DNA from 2 places in the Janthinobacterium sp. GW822-FHT07A03 genome. Region 1 is predicted to be linked to the other one. Evidence: riboswitches for the same ligand, from Rfam matches in the RefSeq annotation. Region 1 holds a riboswitch; the other holds the start of a gene.
The links. A riboswitch is a leader RNA that binds a small molecule or an ion and turns the genes downstream of it on or off. The one in region 1 is predicted to bind thiamine pyrophosphate.

Region 2: another riboswitch for thiamine pyrophosphate. It lies ahead of thiC (phosphomethylpyrimidine synthase ThiC); the one in region 1 lies ahead of AC1RJW_RS03245 (TonB-dependent siderophore receptor).

What each region holds. Positions count from the first base shown of each region.
Region 1 covers NZ_JBXAKW010000001.1:703,860-707,336, forward strand. The annotation lists gene AC1RJW_RS03245 (TonB-dependent siderophore receptor) at 1-1,960, opposite strand, end outside; TPP riboswitch at 2,046-2,143, opposite strand; gene AC1RJW_RS03250 (iron-containing alcohol dehydrogenase) at 2,211-3,368, opposite strand.
Region 2 covers NZ_JBXAKW010000010.1:109,116-112,592, forward strand. The annotation lists gene AC1RJW_RS25315 (hybrid sensor histidine kinase/response regulator) at 1-1,161, shown strand, start outside; gene AC1RJW_RS25320 (response regulator) at 1,190-1,996, shown strand; gene AC1RJW_RS25325 (hypothetical protein) at 2,035-2,289, shown strand; TPP riboswitch at 2,398-2,513, shown strand; gene thiC (phosphomethylpyrimidine synthase ThiC) at 2,593-3,477, shown strand, end outside.

The DNA of each region.
Region 1 (3,477 bases):
ACGGCACGAAGGTTGTGTTGTTGTACTCAAACGCTTTCTTGCCCGCATATTCCCAGCTGCCATTCACGCTCAGGCCCGCCACCTGTTGCACGGCATAGTCCGCATGCACGGCCGCCTTGAAGGCGGGCACGTTGGGTACGCGCTTGCCGTCGAGGTCCGCATTGCCCGTGCCCGACTGCTGGCTGTTCAGGGCCGTCACGGAGGCGCCCAGGCTCAGGCTGGACGATGCCTTGCCCTGGGCCGACAATTCCAGGCCGCGGTGCTGGGCCTGGCCTTCGCGCACGAAGTAGCCGGCCGTGTTCTGGAATTCCAGGCCCTTGCGGATCTGGAACAGGCTGGCCGCCAGCATGAAGTCCGGCGTCACATCCATCTTGGCACCGAATTCGATCTGCTTCGAGCGGCTCGGTGACAGTTCTTCATTGGCATTCATCGCCTTGCGGTCGGCCGTGCCGCCATGTTCCATGCCCTGCGAATAGGCCGCATACACGGACACATTGTCGAGCGGGGTATAGACGAGCGATACATTCGGCAGCAGGAAATCGTGCTTGGCGCGGATTTCCGTGTCGGCCTTCAGCACATACTGGTAGCCATCGACATTGATATGGCGCAAGCCGCCATGCAGTTTCCAGTTCGGCGCCAGGCTGACGATATCCTGCACGAAGACGGAGTTTTCCGTATCCTTGCGCACCAGGCGCACGGGGCCCGTGACGCCGGGCGACGTGCCGACGATCTGCGGCTGGTAGATGTTGCTCACGCCCACCCAGTCGTACACGTACAGGCCGGCGCGGTCCTTGCGGCGGAAGGTCGAGACGCCGGCCGTGAAGTCATGGCGCAGGGAACCGGTGGCGAACTTGCCCTGGATCATGGCTTGCGCGCTCAGCGGTTTTTTCGTCTCGCCCAGGCTGCGGTAGTCATACACGTCGTAATCGCCATTGCCGCAGAAGCCGGGGTACAGGTCCTGTCCGCTGCAGCCGTACGGGAAGGCCGTGTAGTCGTCGCGCTTGAACGAGTGCTGGTTGGCCGACAGGGTGGCGTGCCAGTCGTCATTGAAGGCGTACTGGAAGCGCAGGCCGATATTGCTGGTGACGGTTTCCACGGGGCGCGTCCACGGCTGCAGGTTGAGCATGGCGTCGGCGCTGATGCCGGTTGGCAAGGTTTTATTGTTCAGCAGCTGGAAACCGGGCGCCGTGGCCTGCGCCTTGTCCTGGTAGTCGGCGTCGAGCTGCAGCAGCGCTTGCGGCGAAATCTGCCAGTCGAAGGCGCCGGAAATGAACTTGCGGTTGCCGTCGGCGCCCTTGATGTAGGAGCGCAGGCGCTCGGCCGCCACGTTGACGCGGTAGCCGAAGCGCGTGTCCTCCAGGCGGCCGCCCAGGTCGACGGCGCCGTACAGGGTGCCCCGCTCGCGCGTTTCCACGGTCACGGTGCGCAGCGGTGCGGCGGTGGGGCGCTTGACGATGAAGTCGATCACGCCGCCCGGCGCGGCCACGCCTGCCTGCAAGCCGGCCAGGCCTTTCAGCACTTCGATGCGTTCCTTGTTTTCCAGCGGAATTTGCGTGTCGCCAGGAATGGCCACGCCATCCTTGCGGTAGCTGGAATTGTTGTCGAGCTTGAAGCCGCGGATCGTAAACTGTTCCGCATAGCCGACGGCGTTGTAGGCATCGTTGATGCTGGCGTCGAGCTTGACGGCATCGCTGAGATTGCGGATCTGCAAGTCCTGCATGTCTTTCTGCGAAATGACGGTGACGGACGCGGGCGTCTGCAGCAGCGGCGCATCGCTGAAACCGCCCACGGAGGCGCGCTTGGCGGCCGGCGCCTTGCTGGCCGTGACGACGACTTCGGCCATGCTTTGCGCCTGCGGGTCGGCGGCTTCGGTGGTGTCATTCGCGGCGAAGGCAGGCGCGGCAAACGCGTGCAGGATGGCCAGTGTCAGGACGGAAACGGATAAATTCGGTGTGGACATAGATTGCTCGTGGTTCAAGCCGTCTCGGGAAAGAGCACGGCAGGCTGCTTGTTCGGCTGGCGCCAACGCAGGAGCTATCAAAGGAGGGAGGTACTTTGCGCTTTCCTTCGCTGGCATTATCCAGATCAGGTACGAAGGGTATCTCTCACCCGGATGACTGCTCCAGGACCCCTAGCGAAATGACAGCTTAGCATGAAGCACGGCCGGCTGTCCCCCCTGGCCGACCGTTTTACAACAGTGTCGACGAAATCTACAGACTCAGTTCCAGCACCTTGCGGCTGACGGCGGGCGTGATGTCGCGCTGTTCGCCCAGCGCCGTCATGCCGTGCGCTTCCAGGGCGGACACGACGGCGTCCACGCTGGCATGGTTCAGGCCGTAATCGGCCAGGCGCGTCTTGACGCCCATGTGGCGGAAGAAGAATTCCGTGCGCGCGATGGCAGCCTCGATGCGGCCGTCTTCGTCGCCGCCATCGAGGCCCCACACGCGGGCCGCGTATTGCAGCAGCTTGGCGCGCTTGGCCTGCTTGCGCACGCGCAACATGCTGGGCAGGATGATGGCCAGCGTCTGCGCATGATCAAGTTCATACAGGGCCGTCAATTCGTGGCCGATGGCATGCGTGGACCAGTCCTGCGGCACGCCCACGCCGATCAGGCCGTTCAAGGCCAGGGTGGCGCTCCACATCACGTTGGCGCGCACGTCGTAGTCGTCCGGGTGCGACAGGGCTTTCGGGCCTTCCTCGATCAGGGTCAATAAAATGCCTTCGGCGAAGCGGTCCTGCACGGACGCGTTCACGGGATAGGTCAGATACTGCTCCATCACATGCGCAAACGCATCGACGACGCCATTGCCCACCTGGCGCAGCGGCAAGGTGAACGTCTTCGACGGGTCCAGCACGGAAAATTTAGGATACACCTTGCGGCTCATGAACGAGCGCTTTTCCTGCGTGGCCTTGCGCGTGATCACGGCCGAGCCATTCATTTCGGAACCCGTGGCCGGTAACGTCAAAACGGTGCCGAAGGGCAGGGCGGCTTCGACGATCTTGCCGCCCTTCGCCAGGATGTCCCACGCCTCGCCCTCGTGCAGGGCGGCGGCGGCGATGAACTTGGTGCCATCGACCACGGAGCCGCCGCCGACGGCCAGCAGGAAATCGATGCGCTCGCTTTTCACCATGGCCACGGCCTGCATCAGGGTTTCATAGCTGGGATTCGGTTCGATGCCGGCAAATTCCAGCACCGTGTGGCCGGCCAGCGCCGCCCTGACTTCATCGTAGACGCCGTTCTGCTTGATGCTGCCGCCGCCGTAGGTCATCAGGACCCGCGCCTGGGGCGGGATCAGGCCGGCGATGGCGGCGATCTGCCCCTGGCCGAAGAGGATTTGCGTCGGATTGTAGAAATCGAAATTGAACATGGGGCTCCCGCTGCCGAGGTTGAGGCTGTTGCCGAGCCATGATTATGGCCGAACGGGTGGAATCGTGTCGTGGACGCTTGAGCTTTTCGTCCGCGCGGTGGAGAATGCA
Region 2 (3,477 bases), on a different contig from region 1:
AAGGCCAACCGCGCCAAGTCCGAATTCCTGTCGAGCATGAGCCATGAATTGCGCACGCCCCTGAACGCCGTGCTGGGTTTCGCCCAGCTGATGGCGTCCGATGTGCCGCCGCCGAGCCCGCCCCAGCAGCGCTCGATCGAGCAAATCCTCAAGGGCGGCTGGTACCTGTTGCGCTTGATCAATGAAATCCTCGACCTGGCCATGATCGAATCGGGCAAGGTCACCCTGTCGCAGGAAGCGATGTCGCTGCTCGACGTGCTGCAGGATTGCCAGGCCATGATCGCGCCGCAGGCGGAAAAGCGCGGCATCCGCATGCATTTCCCCCGCTGCGGCAAGGCCTTTTATGTGCATGCGGACCGCACGCGCGTAAAACAGGTGATGATCAACCTGCTGTCGAACGCCATCAAGTACAACCAGGGCGGCGGCGCCGTCACCGTCGAATGCAGCGGGCATGGCGAACGCGTGCGCGTGAGCGTGCGCGACAGCGGCGCCGGTCTCGACGCGGCCCAGGTGGCGCAGCTGTTCCAGCCTTTCAACCGCCTGGGACAGGAAAACAGCACGGAAGAGGGCACGGGCATCGGCCTCGTTGTCACCAAGCAACTGGTCGAATTGATGGGCGGCACCATCGGCGTCGACAGCGCCGTCGGCGTGGGCACCACGTTCTGGTTCGAGCTGGCCGCCAGCAGCGCGCCGGCACTGGTGCTGGGCGACGGCGACGCGCTGCCGCAGGTGCAGGAACCGCAGGAAAGCCTGCGCACCTTGCTGTACGTGGAAGACAATCCCGCCAACCTGGCGCTGGTGGAGCAATTGATCGCCCGCCGCAGCGACTTGAAACTGCTGACGGCCATCGATGCGCACCTGGGCATTGACCTGGCGCGCACCTACCAGCCGGACGTGATCTTGATGGATATCAACCTGCCTGGCATCAGCGGCTATGGCGCGCTGCATATCCTGCACGACGATCCCCTCACCAGCCACATTCCCGTCATGGCCCTGTCGGCCAACGCCGTGCCGCGCGACATCGAAAAAGGCTTGCAAGCGGGCTTCTTCCGCTATCTGACCAAGCCGATCAAGGTCGTCGAATTCATGGACGCGCTCGACGTGGCCCTGCACCATGCAGCCGCGCACGGCCTGGCCGACGACACTCACGCAATACGCTAATTCAGCACTCAATTTTAGGAATACCGCCATGCTTCAAGCCACCGAGATCCTGAACGCCAGCATCCTCATCGTCGATGACCAGGAGGCGAACGTCATGCTGCTGGAACAGGTGCTGCGCAATGCCGGCTACACGCGCATCACGTCCACCATGGACCCGCAAGCCGTGCGCGCGCTGCACCAGCAGCACCGCTACGACCTGATCCTGCTCGACTTGCAGATGCCGGAAATGGATGGTTTCGAAGTCATGGAAGGCTTGCGCGACATCGAGGCGGGCAGCTACCTGCCCGTGCTGGTGATCACGGCCCAGCCCGGCCACAAGCTGCGCGCCCTGCAGGCGGGCGCCAAGGATTTCGTCAGCAAGCCCTTCGACCTGGTGGAAGTCAAGACGCGCATCCACAACATGCTGGAAGTGCGCTTGCTGTACCAGAAGCTGGCGGAATACAACAAGTCGCTGGAACAGATGGTGGAAGACCGCACGGCGGAGCTGCGCGAAAGCGAAGCGCGCTTCCAGCGCTTCACGGAACTGTCGTCCGACTGGTACTGGGAGCAGGATGCGCAGGGCAATTTGACGCGCTTTTCCGGCCCCGTGGCTGAAATGCTGGGCATCGGCAGCGAGGAAGAGCCGCAGCGCTGGAACGCCACCGAGCGCGCCTTGCTCGACGCCAAGATCGCCGCGCGCGAACCGTTCCTCGATTTCATCTACAGCCGCACCAACCTCGACGGCAGCACGCAATACCTGCAGGTCAGCGGCGAACCGATGTTCGACAATGGCAGCCGCTTCATCGGCTACCGCGGCATCGGCCTCGATGTCACGGAGCGCTTGCGGGGAGCGTGATTTATACTTGGCGTTATTGATATTGACCAGGAAAAATCATGACTGACAAATCTCCCTCCTACTGGTTCCCCGCCAAGACCTATGGCTGGGGCTGGGGCTTGCCCATCACCTGGCAGGGCTGGCTGGTGTTCCTGGCCGCGCTGGCGCTGTTCGCCTGCGGCGCCTTCCTGTTCCCGCCGCAAACCATGCTCGTCGGCTATATCGTCTATGAAGTGGCCATCGTTGCCGTGCTCATTTTTATCTGCCAGCTGAAGGGCGAACCGACCGCCTGGCGCTGGGGCAAGAAGAAATAAGCGCGACGCCGTCTGCTGCATTGCAGCAGATGCGCAAAGACGACACCTGCAAGAAATCATCTGGCCACGCGGCGCGAACCGCGTATAATTGGCTCGCTGCCGCAAGGCGGCAAACGCTAGGGGTCCTGCCTTTCGCTGTGGAAACACAGTGCAAGCGCGGGTGAGAAATACCCTCCGAACCTGATCTGGATAATGCCAGCGAAGGGAAGCTTTAGGATGAACGCACCCCGCCTTTCCGCGTGCGTAATTCCGAACCTCCTTAGCTGGCTCCAGGCTTAAAAATAGTCTAGCCAAGGAGCCAAAATGAACGCCAACCCGAAATTCCTCTCCGCCACCGCCACGGTCGACGAAGCCGCCATCGCGCCGCTGCCCAATTCGCGCAAGATCTACGTCGAAGGCAGCCGCCCCGACATCCGCGTACCCATGCGCGAGATCGGCCAGTCCGACACGGAAGCGTCGTTCGGCGGCGAAAAGAATCCGCCCATCTACGTCTACGACACCTCCGGTCCCTACACGGACCCGGACGTGCAGATCGACATCCGCTCCGGCCTCGATACGCCGCGCCTGCCGTGGATCATGGAGCGGGCCGACACGGAAGAATTGCCCGGCCCCACCTCCGACTACGGCATCGCCCGCCTGGCGGACCCGAAACTGGCCGAGCTGCGTTTCAATCTGCACCGCAAGCCGCGCCGCGCCATTGCCGGCAAGAACGTCACGCAAATGCATTACGCGCGCCAAGGCATCATCACGCCGGAAATGGAATTCGTCGCCATCCGCGAAAACATGCGCCGCCAGGAGTATTTGCGCGAACTCAAGGCTTCCGGCCCCATGGGCGAACGCCTGGCCGACCTGATGGGCCGCCAGCACCCGGGCCAGTCCTTCGGCGCCAGCATCCCGGCCGAGATCACGCCGGAATTCGTGCGCGAGGAAATCGCCCGCGGCCGCGCCATCATTCCCGCCAACATCAACCACCCGGAAGTGGAACCGATGATCATCGGCCGCAATTTCCTGGTGAAAATTAACGCGAACATCGGCAATTCCGCCGTCACCTCGTCGATCGGCGAGGAAGTGGAAAAGATGACCTGGGCCATCCGCTGGGGCGGCGACAACGTGATGGACTTGTCCACCGGCAAGCATATCCACGAAACGCGCGAATGGATCGTGCGCAACAGCCCCGTACCGATTGGC